DNA from 2 places in the Idiomarina sp. OXR-189 genome. Region 1 is predicted to be linked to the other one. Evidence: predicted binding sites of a transcription regulator. Region 1 holds the regulator's gene; the other holds the start of a gene.
What was found. Region 1 encodes sigma-54, which starts transcription at its own class of promoters, with help from an activator protein. Its sites were predicted from a motif close to GTTGGCACGNNNNTNGNNT; they were not measured.
Positions count from the first base shown of each region.

Region 2: UM402_RS00065 (DUF4168 domain-containing protein) is a predicted target of sigma-54. The motif match lies at 2,201-2,219, and genes of this name have one in related genera.

Region 1 is NZ_CP139706.1:429,517-437,335, forward strand. Features, by position in the region: gene pmbA (metalloprotease PmbA) at 1-118, shown strand, start outside; gene mgtE (magnesium transporter) at 144-1,505, opposite strand; gene UM402_RS02065 (HPr family phosphocarrier protein) at 1,509-1,784, opposite strand; gene rapZ (RNase adapter RapZ) at 1,777-2,628, opposite strand; gene ptsN (PTS IIA-like nitrogen regulatory protein PtsN) at 2,619-3,089, opposite strand; gene hpf (ribosome hibernation promoting factor) at 3,093-3,380, opposite strand; gene UM402_RS02085 (RNA polymerase factor sigma-54) at 3,407-4,867, opposite strand; gene lptB (LPS export ABC transporter ATP-binding protein) at 4,889-5,614, opposite strand; gene lptA (lipopolysaccharide transport periplasmic protein LptA) at 5,616-6,152, opposite strand; gene lptC (LPS export ABC transporter periplasmic protein LptC) at 6,121-6,684, opposite strand; gene kdsC (3-deoxy-manno-octulosonate-8-phosphatase KdsC) at 6,681-7,235, opposite strand; gene UM402_RS02110 (KpsF/GutQ family sugar-phosphate isomerase) at 7,237-7,819, opposite strand, start outside.
Region 2 is NZ_CP139706.1:11,408-19,226, forward strand. Features, by position in the region: gene UM402_RS00055 (sigma-54-dependent transcriptional regulator) at 1-609, opposite strand, end outside; gene UM402_RS00060 (HAMP domain-containing sensor histidine kinase) at 609-2,096, opposite strand; gene UM402_RS00065 (DUF4168 domain-containing protein) at 2,266-2,640, shown strand; gene UM402_RS00070 (TonB-dependent receptor) at 2,864-5,431, shown strand; gene UM402_RS00075 (acetolactate synthase large subunit) at 5,559-7,217, shown strand; gene UM402_RS00080 (glutathione S-transferase family protein) at 7,214-7,786, opposite strand; gene UM402_RS00085 (cation diffusion facilitator family transporter) at 7,799-7,819, opposite strand, start outside.

The sequences.
Region 1 (7,819 bases):
CGGAAACTTAAAAGATATGCTGGCGAATATAGTTGCTATTGGTAACGATACGGATGATCGCCATGCGTTGCACACCGGCTCTGTACTGTTAGAGCAAATGAGTGTGGCAGGTCACTAAGCCTGCCTTTACGCACCTAGGGCGGTTAAGAGAGTAACAGGGTTGCTGAGCCAAGGAAGGCGAAAATACCCACTACATCGGTGACCGTCGTCAGAATAACACCGCCGGCAAGAGCCGGGTCAATGTTAAAGCGTTTCAGTATCAGCGGTACGGTTGCACCGGCCAGTGCTGCTGCCAGTAAGTTCATCATCATGGCAAAGGCGATAATACCGCCGACCAGTAAATCCTGCTTCCAGAGCGCGACAACAGCCGCTATAAGTACCGACCAAATAACGCCGTTCAGAAAGCCTATTGCGAGCTCTTTACCGATTAACCAGCGAGAGTTACTGGAGCCTATATGGCCGAGCGCCATGCCCCGAATCACCAGCGTCAGAGTCTGACTACCGGCAATTCCGCCCATACTTGGAACTATGGTATTGAGAATAGCCAGCACCGCCATTTGCGCTAAAATATCTTCGAATAATGAACTCACCATAGCGGCGAGCAAGGCGGTAACTAAGTTGACGGCTAGCCAAACCGTGCGGCGACGGGTACTTTTCAGTACGGGCGCGAAGGTATCTTCGTCGTCTTCCAAACCTGCCATACTCAGCATAGAGTGCTGAGCATCTTCGCGAATAATATCCACCACATCGTCGATAGTGATACGACCAACGAGCTGCTGATCACTGTCCACAACCGGTGCGGAGACCCAGTCATGACGCTCGAAGAGCTTAGCAACTTCGGTTTCGTCCATATCGACGGGTATGGTCGTAATATCTGACGACATAATTTCATCGATACGGCGGCTGGGATCAACGGTCAGTAATTGCGTTAGAGATATTTCACCGGTGACTTTTTCATTACGGTCGACAACATAGAGCTTGTCTGTTGCTTCCGGTAACTCCCCTTTAAGGCGCAGATAACGCAATACAACGTCGATGGTGACGTCTGAGCGCACCGTAATGGTATCGGTATTCATGATACCACCAGCGCTGTCTTCGGCGTAGGAAAGAGCGGTTTCAGCCCTCTCCCGATCGCCTTCGTCCATCGACTTTAAGACTTCCTGATACACTGGCTCGGGCAAACCCCGTAACACGTAAGCCAGGTCATCGGTATCCATGCCTTCAGTCGCGGCGGCCAGATTTTCAGGCGCCATCTGACGAATAATGTCTTTCTGAACCTCTTCGTTCAGTTCTTCAAGAATTTCGCCGTGCTCGTCAATGTCGACAAGCTTCCAGATTTTCGAACGGCTTTTCGGTGGCGACGACTCCAGAAGTAAGGCAACGTCGCAGGCAGGCATGTTGTGAAGCATGCGTCGAGCGGCCACGAACATACCATCGGCTAACGCTGAGTTAACCTCCTGAATTCTTTGCATGGCATATTCTTTATCGGACAGCTCGGCTATCATGTGTTACTCGTTTTCCTCAAAGCGATCTTCGAACAATTCACTTACTGCTACTAATGCGTCTTCTGCGTCATCGCCTTCAGCACAAACCTCAACCGACTTGCCCTGTTGACTGGCAAGTAGCATTAAACACATAACACTTGCTGCGTTAACACACTGCTCGCCTTGCTGAACGGTAATTTCAGATTTGAATGACTGCGTGAGCTGCGCAAGTTTAGTGGCTGCCCGAGCATGAAGTCCTAGTTTATTGCGTATAACAAGTGTCTTGCAAGCTTTAGTCATGCTGCTTTAACTCCCGATGACGGACTTGAACTTTCACCGATTTTTGTTCAAAACGCTCTGCTAACTGCTGAGAAATATAAACGGAGCGATGCTGCCCGCCAGTACAGCCTGTAGCAATCGTTAAGTAGCTGCGGTTGCTGCGCTGAAAGTGTGGCAGCCAGGTTCCCAAAAAGTTTTCGAGCTGATAAATAAACTTAGTCACTAACGGCTGTTGTCGGAAATAATGCTGCACATCCGGGTCTAACCCCGTGAGCAATTTGAGCTCGGGTTGCCAGTGCGGATTAGGCAATATGCGAGCGTCAAACACAAAGTCGGCGTCTTTCGGCAGTCCATACTTAAACCCAAATGACTGAAAAACGATAATCAGTTTTTTATCTGCTCTGCCTAATACACGCTCTCGCACCTCTTCGCTCAGTTGATGCAATGACAAGTCGCTGCTGTCGAGGCGCCAGGTGGCGCGTTCCATAATAGGCTCTAGCAACTTCAGTTCAGCTTGTAACGCATCAACCAAAGGTAACTCTTTTTGCGACAGCGGGTGCAATCGGCGTGTTTCACCAAATCGCTTAAGCAGGGTGTTGTCGTCGGCATCAATAAATAGAACTTCGGGTTCAACCCCTTTGGGTAAAAAATTAAGTGAATCGAGCAGCTCTTCTGAATGCTCTGGCAAGTTGCGAACGTCAATGCTTATGGCGATTTTAGAATACTGTTCCATGACCGCATGGACCAGTGTTGGTAGTAGGCTAATGGGTAAGTTGTCGACACAGTAAAAGCCAAGATCCTCGAGTACTCGAAGGGCGATAGTTTTACCCGATCCCGAGCGACCACTGACAATAATCAGTTGCATGGCTTATCTTCACCTTCCCCAATAAATAGTTGATAAAGTGCGTTGTCTGTATCAGCGTTGCGAAGTGCTCTGGTGCAATCTTTGTCGTTCATACGACGTGCAACTGCGGCCAGTGTTTGTAAATGGTTTTCATGCTCTGACTCAGGCACTAACAGCGCAAAAATAATATCAACCGGCTGGTTATCAATAGCGTCAAATTCAATCGGCTCATCCAACGTCAATAATACGGCAACCGGATGGCTGGCTTTAGCGAGTCGTCCATGGGGTATCGCAATACCTAAACCAATGCCGGTACTTCCCAAGCGCTCGCGATTTATAAGGCTTTCAAAAATGTCATGACGGGTAATGCCTGACAGTTTCGGCGCGACAATTTGGCTAATGGTTTCTAATACCCGCTTTTTACTTGCACCCTCGACTGCACACTTGGTGCAGTCGGGGCTTAACAACTCACTTATTTGCATGGACTAATGCTTTTTCATTTTTTCTTTGTGTTTAATAACCTGACGGTCAAGCTTATCGATTAAACCATCAATGGCTGCGTACATATCATCGTGAACAGAGTCAGCAAAAATTTCACCGCCGTTCAAATGCACGGTAGCTTCTGCTTTTTGATTCGTTTTTTCAACATTAAGGATGACGTGAACGTTGGTTATATGGTCAAAATGGCGCTCTAACTTAGCAAATTTTGTATCCACATACTCACGCAGAGACTCAGTGATATCGATATGATGACCAGTAAGATTAATTTGCATAACGTCTTCCTTCTGCAGTTTACAAGTTATAAAAGACTCTTGCGTTGACTCGATGAGGGAATATTCAATGATTCCCGGTACTTCGCAATTGTCCTCCTCGCTACTTTGATGCCTTGCTCGGCTATCAGTTCAGCGATTTTGCTGTCGCTTAATGGTTTGCTACGATTTTCTGCAGCGACTAACTTCTTAATTAAAGCACGTATTGCGGTACTTGAACACTCACCTCCACCTTCTGTACTGACATGGCTTGAGAAAAAGTATTTCAGCTCAAATATACCTCTTGGGCAGTGCAGAAACTTCTGCGTCGTTACCCGTGAAATAGTACTTTCATGCATTTCTACCGCTTCGGCGACATCGTTGAGTACCATAGGCTTCATTGCCTCTTCGCCGTACTCAAAAAAGCCTTGCTGGCGCTGGACAATGCAGTTGGCAACTTTCAGCAGTGTTTCATTACGGCTTTCGAGGCTTTTAATAAACCAACGAGCTTCTTGCGTATGGTTTTTAATATACTGACTGTCTGCCGAGGACTTCGCCGCTTTACTCAGTGCCGCGTATTCTTCATTGACCTTTAATTTAGGTACGCTATCGGGGTTTAATTCGACCACCCAGCGGCCATTCTTTTTCATGACTGCAACGTCAGGAATAACGTACTCGACTTCTTGCTGAGCAATTTGCTCGCCCGGATGCGGGTGCATTTGCTGAATCAGGCGCATCACTTCCCGCAAGTCGCCTTCTGTTAGCTTTAGTTTGCGCTGAATATTGCGAAAGTCGCGGTTGCCTAACAAGTCCATATGATCGCAAACAAGGGTTAGGGCGTCATATTTGAAGGGCGTGCGGTCATCCAGTTGTCTTAACTGAATGGCGAGACACTCACTGACTGTGCGCGCACCAACTCCGACAGGGTCGAAATGTTGAATGCGCTTGAGTACCATGCAAACTTCTTCCTCGCCAACCTCGGGTAGGCGCACAGACTCTATAATGTCGTCGATATCTGCGGTTAAATAACCGTTGTCGTCAATAGCCTCAATAATGGCTTCGCCAATGGCGGTGTCTTCCTCAGAAAAGTGTGAGAGCTGCATTTGCCAAATGAGATGATCCTGCAGAGATTCGCTGGTTGAGCCTTGGTAAACCTCGTAGTCGCCGTCGTACGACTTACTGCTCGATGCTGCGCCATTGACTGGCGTAGATGACGAATAAGTATCGTCCCAGGTACTGTCGACAGGCAGATCTTCCGGCATTTCCTGAGTTTTAATAACGTCGGATGTTTCTCGTTGGCTGTCGTCTTTATGTAAGGAGTTTACATGATCCGCGCTGTCGCTGTCCTGGGACTGCTCACTCTCGACTTCTAACAATGGGTTATTGTCCAGAGCGTCTTGAATCTCTGCCTGTAAGTCGAGCGAAGAGAGCTGCAGCAAGCGTATAGCTTGTTGTAACTGAGGCGTCATGGTCAGTTGCTGACCAATTTTTAGCTGCAGACTTTGTCTCATGGTTATCGTCCCGGTATCACATTAAAGGGTGAACTGCTCACCGAGGTAAACGTCTTTAACCTGTTGATTCGATAATATACTTTCTGCATCTCCGCTGGCAATAAGTTCTCCGTGGCTAACAATATACGCGTGTTCACAAACGGACAGCGTTTCTCTGACATTATGATCGGTAATAAGTACACCAATACCACGCTGCTTCAAATGTTCAACAATTTTCTTAATATCGATAACCGAAATAGGGTCAACGCCTGCGAAAGGTTCATCTAACAGAATGAACGTGGGTTCAGCAGCCAGTGCGCGTGCGATTTCAACGCGGCGCCTTTCGCCGCCGGATAAACTCATGCCCAGGCTATTAGCGATATGCCCAATATTAAACTCCTCCAGCAGCGAGTCGAGCTGCTCTTCGCGCTCGTTTGCAGAGAGCTCTTTGCGAGTTTCTAAAATAGCCATCAAGTTATCACGCACGGTCAATTTTCTGAAAATAGACGCCTCTTGCGGTAAGTAGCCAATTCCGCGCCGAGCGCGCTCGTGCATAGGTAGAGCGGTTAAGTCGTCTTTATCCAGTAAAATCTGGCCTTTGTCGCTGTTGATCAAGCCGACAATCATATAGAAGGTTGTTGTCTTCCCTGCGCCATTTGGGCCTAACAGCCCAATAATTTGGCCCTGACTGACTTCCAGACTAACGTCTTTTACAACCTGACGACGCTTAAAGCTTTTGGCGAGATGTTTAACTCGTAAGGTTGCCATATTAAGGGTTCTCGTTATCGTTTTTGTCGTCTTTTGTTTTCGGCGTAAATATCGTAATCACGCGTCCGTTATCGGTATCAGAACTGCTTGCCGAGATGGTTTGCTCAGCCAAGTCATAAACAATAGTATCGCCACTTGAACTACTGGTACCTTGCGAAATTTTTGCATCGCCACTGAGTTCAAGCCGCTGCTCAGTCTGGAAGTAGGTTATCTTATTGGCTTGAGCACTAATTTCATTTCCGTTTTCCAGCGTTTGTGTATAGGTTGCCGGAGAGCCTTCTGCAATAAAGGTGTCTGCTTGTTCACCGCTTTCACTGGCGGAGGCTTCAAGTCGGTCAGCTTTAATAAGCAAGGTACCTTGCCGAATGATAACGTTGTCAGTCAGTACTAGCTTATTATTCTTGATGTCGAACTGCTCGTGGCTCGACTCGACTTCCATTGGCTTTTTAAAATCAGCTTTTCCTTGTGCCATAACAGCCAAAGGAAGCACTAATAGCGCCAGGAAGCTAAGACTTTGGCTGGAAAACCGTTTTAACATGTCGTTTTAACTCCATTATTTCTGCGCTCATGTCGGCGCTTAAACCATCACCACGAACGACCACTTGTGGCCCTCGCATTATTACTGGGTATTCAGTACTCATGGACTCATTGGCTAAGTCTATAACCAGGTATTCTGTCATGATGCGTTGTATTGGTGAACTTTCCTGCAAAGCCTGTATCTCGACACTGCGCTCCAGAATCAGCGTTTTGTCATCGTAAAAGGTACCTTGCTCCGCACTGACTTGCCAGGTTTCAGTACCGTCTTGTGAAAAAACGGAATACTTTGGCTGTTTCAGTTCGGTCAAACCAATTTGGTTGTAGTGTGCCATTTCTTCAGAGCGAATTTGGTGCGCCAAAGCACCATCACTCTCAAATATCTTGGTCTCAAGGCCGTAGGCCGTAAAGTCCGGCTGCATCAACTTTGTCGCAGTAGCAGCGCCTTCTTCGCCGTCATCACTAAAAGGACGCAGCACAAGTAAGAGTCCTAAGCCAAACAAAAGGACAATAATACCGACGATACGCCAATTCACACACTGGCTCCTTTGGCGTCATGCAAAAGCCCCTGGCTCAACATAATTAAATCGCATACTTCACGTACGGCACCAAAACCGCCAGCGCACCGGGTAATATATTGTGCCTGTTGCTGAACAGACGGGTGTGCGTCTTTCACCGCTACGCCAATGCCTGCCTGTTGTATTAGTGCAAGATCCGGCGTGTCGTCACCCACATAAGCGGTTTGTTCCGCACTTAAGTTGTGTTGAGACAGAACCTCGTTGAACGCCTGGGTTTTATCCGTTTGTCCCTGATAAATGTGAGACACATCCAAGTGCTGCATGCGCTGCTGAACGATGTCCGATTGACGGCCAGTTATAACGGCTGTTTCTATACCGGCATTCTTTAGTGCTTTCATACCAAAGCCGTCACGAGTGTGAAAAGCTTTTAGTTCCTCTCCGTCGTTACCGAGGTAAATGCGACCATCGGAAAAAACACCGTCGATATCAAGCACTAACAGTCGAACTTGAGAAAAACGCTCGAACAATGGCTTTTCGATGTCGCCATACCAAGTATTAATGCATTCCATGTTACAGAACTCCTGCTTGCAGTAAGTCATGCATATTCATCGCGCCACAAGGACGGCCTTCCTGGTCAGTAATGATAAGGCCGTTTATCTTGCGGTCTTGCATAAGTTTTAAGGCTTCTGCGGCCAGCATATCAGCATTTGCTGTCGTGCAAGAACGAGTCATAACATCGGCAATAGAAGTTGTGTGTACATCGACTTGGTTATCGAGAATGCGGCGTAAATCGCCATCGGTGAAAATACCGGCCAGTCGACCTTGTGCGTCGGTAATTGCCGTCATACCAAGACCTTTACGCGACATTTCCAGCAATGCATCGCGAATAATGGCACTTTCTGACACTAACGGAATACGTTCGCCGGTGTGCATAATGTCTTGCAAACGAAGCAGCAAACGCTTACCTAAAGAACCGCCAGGATGTGACAATGCAAAATCGTCCGCCGTAAAGCCACGGGCGTTTAACAGGGCCACGGCTAACGCATCACCCATCACCAGGGTTGCTGTAGTCGAGGCTGTTGGCGCCAAACCTAACGGACAGGCTTCCTGTGCTACTGCAATGCAAACGTGTGTATCAGCCAGTCGGGCAAGT
Region 2 (7,819 bases), 420 kb from region 1:
GGCTGGAATACCCGCACAGTTTACTGCCTGGAAAGGTTTGTCAGATCTATCACTCAGTTCATGCAGGGCTTTAGCGACTAATTCCTTACCTGTACCACTTTCGCCGGTAATAAGAACACTACCGCCTGTTGGGGCAATGTGCTCAATTTGGTCATAAAGCTTGCGCATAGCCGGACTTTGCCCCACCAAGCCACCGGGGCCTTTCTGCTGCTGTTTATAACGTTTCAGTTCCCGCTGTAATGAGCGATGCTCTAATATTCGATCAACGCTCAACAGCAAGTGCTCAATATCCAGCGGTTTTGTCAGAAAGTCATCGGCACCTTTTTTCAGCGCATCAACCGCCTGGTCGACCGTGCCAAATGCCGTTATCAGCAGTAGCGCAGGCGGGTTATCGTGCTGCTTCAAGTCTTCCAGTAAGGTTAAACCCGATTCTCCGGGCAGGCGTATATCGCTGACAATTAAGTCAGGGCTTGCATTGCTGCTCTTAAAGTCTTCTAAACTTCCCCAGGCATCCACCTGGTAGCCTTCCGCTTCAAGTTCTTCGACCAAAAGCTCCTGTAATGCAGGGTCATCTTCAACAACACCTATGACAGCTTTAAGTACCGCCATTATTGACCTCCTAGTGCAGGCTTATCGGCCAGACTCGATGCCGGCAAACATAAAATGACGCGACAGCCACCCTTATCGTTATTCGTTAACGTCAATTCGCCCTGATGATCACTCAAAACATGTTTCACTATCGTCAGCCCCAGACCGGTGCCTTTACCTTGTGGTTTATTGGTCTCAAACGGGTGCAAGGCTTTTTCTTTCATATTGTCAGGCAGACCCTCACCGTCATCATCAATAATTATTTTCAACGTTCTATTGCTGTCGACCTCTGCGTTTATATTCACCACGTGCTGTGCTGCCTGTAGCGCATTACGCATCACGTTGACCAAGGCCAGTTCCAACCGTTTAATATCAACTTTTAGTGTGACAGCAGGTAACTCACCCAGTTCGACTCTGGCGGCTCCTTTGTCTTGCTCAAACTGAATGCTGGTTATTGCCGTATCTATCAAGGTTGCCAGCGCTATAGACTCGCGGTGCTGAACTGGCGTTCTGGAGAACGCGAGAAGTTGGTTGACCAATCCGGTTAACCGCTGCACCTGACCGCGAACGGCCTGCAATTGACGCTGACTTTCTTCATCTTTGTGGGTTCTTAGTAGCCGGCTGGCACGTCCGTCGATAACGGTAAGCGGAGCCCCTAGTTCGTGTGCAACGCCGCTGGCAACGCTACCTATTGCCGCCATTTTTTCCTGCTCGCGTAATGCTTGCTGAAGTGAGGCTTCGTGTTCTCGGCGTTGTTCTAGTTCTTTTTCGGCTTGCTCTATGCTGTCCAACATTCGGTTAAGCCCTTGCGCAACCTCCTGCAACTCAGAAGGTCCCTCAGGTTTTACACGGGCTGTACGGTTCCCCCCAGCCACTTGCAACATGGCGTCTTTCAATTGAACCACATGTCGCCCAACGCCTCGATAGTGTCCAAAAACCAGCACCGCTATGGTAATGAGCGCAAAGGCTCCCCAGGTTAGCCAAGCATATTGGCTAAGCTCTTCGAAAGACTCATCGAAATCGCTGGCACGTCGGTTAATTTGCAATAACCCGATAATTCGGCCGCCTCTGTCAACAATAGGGAGAAACTGGGAAAATACATCACGTCCCTCTACACGACGATAGTCATCTTGTTTAATGCCTGTTTGGACCGTTTGCAAAGCAAGGCGGCTGTTACTTAAATCGGTTTCCGTTACGCCCGCTTCAGCAACCTGCTCACCATAGACGTTATATACAGAGGCTCCATAAACCCGGCCAATGCTAAATACTGAGTCCAGGTTGGCCTGCACCGTATCTAAGTCGTTATTCAGCAACGCATCACTAATAGGTAAGCTAATCGCGCGTCCCAATAACTCTAAGTCGCTTTTCAGGCGGTCATTAGCATTTTCTGAAGCTACCTGAAGACCAACGGTGATTGCCGCGCCCGATATCAGCAGCATAGGAACCACAACATAAGCCAGTAGCCGCCGTTGCAGGCTCGATAGAGACCAATTGTATACTTTTGTCACACACGCCTCCTTTGACTGTGTCTTCAGGATACACATTTTTAAGGATTCTTTCTGTTGATTTTAATCGGACAACATAAAAACCTTTAAAAACATAAACTTGAAAAGTTGGCACAGTCTTCGCTTTAGTAAGAGCGTTAGTAACTCTGACAGAATCAACAAGGAGATTATCATGCAAAAGACAATTATCGCATTAGCAACGGTATTCGCACTGGGTAGCACTGCAGCTATGGCTCAAGAGCAACAAGCTCAAGGCAACATGGCTCAGCAACAGCAGCAAACTCAGGAAATTACTGAAGGCATGTTAGTTAAATTTGTTTCAGCAATGGAAGAAGTGCAAGGCGTTACTGAAAAGTATCGTGAAAAGTTCCAAAACGCTGAAAACCAGGAAGAAGCTCGTGGAATTCAACAGTCAGCTCAAGAAGAAATGATTGCAGCTGTTGAAGACGCTGGCCTTACTCCGCAAGAGTACAACATGATTATTCAGCAAGCTCAAAACGACGAAGAACTGCGCGCTCGTTTAGAAGAGTTAACCTCTGATTCTTAATTCGTTTTAGCGAAACCCCATTGAGAAACGGTCGGCAATTTAGTCGGCCGTTTTTGTTTGTAACTACGACTAAAGTCGTAGTGGTCCCACCATAATTACCACCTATCCCCACAATTTACCGTGTAACGCTTGATCATTTGTTAATTTGGTGTAATAACAACTAAGTACTATCATCGATAGTCACAACAAAAACAAAATGTTATCCATCGCGGGGAGAACAACAATGAAAACAGCATTTAAGTACTCATTATGTGCTCTAGCTGTTGGCGCACTGTTTCATTCGCCAAGCAGTTTTGCACAAGAGGACGCTCAAGCAGAAGATGAGCGTTTAGAACGAATTCAGGTTACAGGTTCACGTATTTCGAGAACCGATATGGAAGGCGCTTCTCCAGTCGAAGTTATCGACCGGGAAAGTATTGAAGCTTCCGGTTTCAACAACCTTCAGCAACTTTTAGAGCGTCTGCCATCAGCCGGCGTAGGCACTTTCTCAACTCAAGGTAACAGTCAGGACACCACTGCAAACGGTGCCGCTGCAATCAGTTTGCGTGGCTTCGGTGCAGATTCGACCTTGGTTCTGTTAAATGGACGTCGTGTCGCTGTATCTTCGTTCGCAGAAGGCGTTGCTAATTCATTTGTCGATATTAACTCGATTCCAGTCGCAGCCATTGAACGTATCGATATTCTTAAAGACGGTGCGTCGGCTATTTATGGTTCTGACGCCGTAGCCGGTGTTGTAAACATCATTCTACGCGACGATTTCGTCGGTACTGAATTAACAGCTAGTCACGGTGGTACCACCGGTGATGTGAACTACGAAGAAACCAGCATGAGCTTAGTCTGGGGTACCGGTGGTGATGACAGTAACACCACCATGATTCTAGACTACTGGAAAAACACCTCTATAGTCGGTGCTGAATTTGGTCGTAACGGCACAGCAAACCAAGCACCTTGGGGTGGTAACGATTTCCGTTCTTCTCGTGGTTTCCCAGGAAGCTTTATCGTTGACGGAGCTGAGCAACCCGATCCAGATTGCCCTCCTGGCTCTGAAGTAGGTACTCGCTGTGTATTTGATTACGGTCCTTATGCTCAAATCTTCCCTGAAGCAGAGCGTGTGGGCGCAATAATCCAATCTCGCAAAGAGTTTTCTCGTGACGTCGAAGGTTACATTGAAATAGCCGCTCAGCATAACCGTTCTAAAGCTGGTGGTGCACCAACTCCACTAGATGCAGACGCAGGCCTTTATGTGCCAGCAGACCACCCTAACAACCCTTGGGGTGAGCGTGTAGACATCAACTTTTTCCGTACCGTTGATGCAGGCCCTCGTATCTGGGACGTTGAGTCGGATACCTTACGCTTTATTGCTGGTTTACGCGGTGATTTAAATGGCTGGGGCTGGGATGTTTCTTACCAGAAAGGCCGCAGTGAAGGTATGCAGACAGGTTCTCGTGAACAAGGCTGGGTGCGCACTGACTTCCTACAAGAAGAAATTAACGCCGGGAACTACAATCCATTTGGCGGTACGATTAACGACCCTGAAGTCATTAACGACATAACAACCTCTTTGGTTCGTCGTGGTGAGTCACACTTAACGGCTATTGATGCAAGCATCGCGGGTGAAGCTTTCCAGCTAGGCGATCATTATGTGTCTATGGCGGCCGGTCTTGAGTATCGTGAAGAAGACGTATTTGACCAGCCAGATGATCAGTTCCAACGCGGTTTAATTTTTGGTACTGAGTCAGTACAGGCAGAAGCAGAACGCGATCAGTGGGCAGCTTACATGGAGTTCTTAATTCCAATTACTGACACACTCGAGCTGACTGCTGCTGGTCGTTATGATGATTACAGTGATTTTGGATCAACCTTTAACCCTCAGTTTAAGCTTCAATGGCGTCCAACAGAAGACGTAACCCTTCGCGCATCTTATGGTGAAGGTTTCCGCGCACCATCACTGGCTCAAATTGGTTTAGGTCCGTCTCAAGTATCGACATTCTTCACAGATACCTACCGCTGTGAAACGGATGGTGAAAGCTGTGTCCCGCTTGACTACACTATTGTATTCTCAGGCTCAGACGGCTTGCAGCCAGAAGAATCATCTAACTATAACTTAGGTGCTGTTTGGCAGATTACAGATGATTTCGATGTTTCAGCTGACTACTGGTCCATTGAGCAAGACAACAAAATTGTTCAAAACGATTTTGAAAACGTTTATGACGATAATTGTAATGACCAAAGTAGCGACATCTGCGTTCGCCGCGCCCCTCTACCTGGCGACGAGTTAGGTGAGCTCGCAACGCTGTATAACACTTATGTCAACTTATCAAGCCAGGAAGCTGCCGGTCTTGATTTATCAGCCAACTACAACTGGGATACTCAAGGTATGGGTACGGTTCGATTTGGCTTTGATTGGTCATACATGAGTAAGTTTGAAAAAGACGGTATCGACTACGCCGGTGAATATGAGTATCCAGAGCATCGCTGGACAGGTCGTGCTGAGTGGAGCCAGGATGCGTTAGGGGTTAATTTAAACCTTAACTACATTGGTGAGTTTGAAGACTACCAGGCACCGGCTTTAGTTGAGAGTGAAGAAACTCGTATGGTTGATAAACAACTACTGGTTGATTTACAAGCTTACTATGACGTGACTTCTCAGCTTCGCGTTACTCTTGGTACAACTAACCTGTTTGACGAAGAGCCACCAGAAGCGTTTAACACTGACCTTTACGGTTATGCTCCAAGCGTTCACAACCCTCGTGGTCGCTTTGTTTATACCAAAGTCAGTTACTCGTTTTAATAACTAAGTCTTAGCAGACTGTAAAATCCGCAATCAGTTAGGTCTGATTGCGGATTTTTTTGATCATATCTCCTATGCTTTACGTAACTCATTAAACTAAAAAGAATTAACGCAAGGAGACAGCGACGTGAAAGCATCCGATTTATTCGTAAAAGCTCTGGAGAACGAAGGTGTTGAATACGTTTTCGGTATTCCGGGCGAAGAAAATCTGGACTTATTAGAGTCTCTTTCAAAATCTAATATCGAGCTTATTCTAACTCGTCATGAGCAAGGTGCCGGCTTTATGGCCGCCACTTATGGTCGACTTACCGGCAAACCAGGTGTTTGTTTGTCGACGTTAGGACCGGGCGCGACCAACCTGGTTACTCCGGTCGCTTATGCGCAGCTAGGTGCTATGCCTATGGTCGTAATTACAGGCCAAAAACCTATTAAAGAGCGCCAGCAGGGCCAGTTCCAGATTATCGATGTTGTCGACATGATGACGCCCATTACCAAATACACACAGCCTATTATTAGCGCTAATAGTATTCCGGCACATATCCGCGAAGCCTTTCGCCGAGCGGAAGATGAGCGCCCGGGTGCTTCACACCTGGAATTATCGGACGACATTGCTCGTGAGGAAGTGAGTGCTAACCCAATAACTCCGAGTTTCTCGCGCCGTCCTATAACTGAACATAAAGCGGTTCGTCATGTTCTGCAATTACTGAAAGATGCAAAACATCCGGTGTTACTTATTGGTGCCGCGGCAAACCGTAAAATTACGGCGAAAATGTTAAGAGCCTTTGTCGATAAAACCGGCATTCCGTTTATTACGACTCAAATGGGTAAAGGGGTTATCAACGAAGATCACCCTCGCTGGCTAGGCAACGCTGCGGTTTCAGACGGTGACTACCCGCACCGTGCCATTGAAAAAGCAGACTTAATTCTTAATGTGGGGCACGATGTTGTCGAGAAGCCGCCCTTTATGATGAAAACGGGGGTAAACGACGACAGAAAAGTGGTTCACATTAATTTCCAGGGTGCCCAAGTCGACTCTGTCTACTTCCCGCACGCCAGTATGATTGGTGACATTGGTAACAGCATTTGGCAACTGAAGGAAGGTATTGAGCCACAAGAGCACTGGGACTTTGACTTTATGCTGAAAGTCCGCGATCACATGCGTGACCATACCGACGAAGGTGCCGATGACGATCGCTTTCCAATTTTGCCTCAGCGTTTAGTTGAGGATGTTCGTGACGTTATGCCAGATAATGGTGTTATTGCACTGGATAACGGCATTTATAAGATTTGGTTTGCCCGTAATTATCCGGCACGTGAACCAAATACCGTATTGCTGGATAACGCATTAGCTTCTATGGGTGCGGGCTTACCTTCGGCAATGGCTGCCAAACTGGTCAACCCTGAGAAAAAAGTCATGGCAATATGCGGAGACGGTGGGTTCATGATGAACTCACAAGAGCTTGAAACCGCAGTGCGCATGAATCTGGACATTGTCATTGTTATTCTTAACGACAGTGGCTATGGCATGATTAAATGGAAACAACAGCACATGGGTTTAAGCGACTATGGTTTAGACTTCAATAACCCTGACTTTGTGAAGTACGCTGAGTCCTATGGCGCTAAAGGGTATCGTGTGGACAGCACAGAAAGCTTGATACCACTGATGAAAGAGTGCCTGGACAAACCAGGCGTACACCTCATTGATGTTCCCATGGACTATTCACAAAACGACCTACTGCTGAACGAAGAAATTCCTGAACGCAGCCGGGCGATAAAAGCCTATTAAGCTTTAGATGGGTCGGTATCCGCGAAATAGGGGTAGTCGTTGAGCTTATCAACAAAAGCCTCAAGTCGCGGATACTTATCCAGATTAAAACGCTGACGGAATAATCCCCAACTTAAAAAGCAGCCCAACCGCAGCTCGCCATCACTGAATGGATGTGGACCCTCGTACGCCACTGCGTGATCTTTTTCTTCCATCAACTGCAATATATCATTGATGCGCTCTTGCTGGCGCTGCAAATAAGGCGCCTGTGAACTTTTTATACCATCTTTTTCCAGCAAGAAAATATTGATGGCAGCATCCATTGCCGTATTGACCAGACAGTATTGATCGAAGTCTTTTGTATCGGCAAAGAAGCGCTCACCGGCTTTCTCCCGCACGTACTTTAAAATACTGGTCGAGTCATGCAGTCGTAAATCGTTATGGTGCAAAAACGGGACCTTTTTCGCCGGGCTCAGTTTTGCGCTTGTGTCGAAGTCAGTCTCTGTTAGCGAAAACTTCGTGTCCGTTTCTAGCAAGGCAATACGGCAATGTCTTACATAAGGTGACGTATAACTGCCAAACAATTCCATGGTAAACCTCCGTTAATGATCACGACAGGCTTC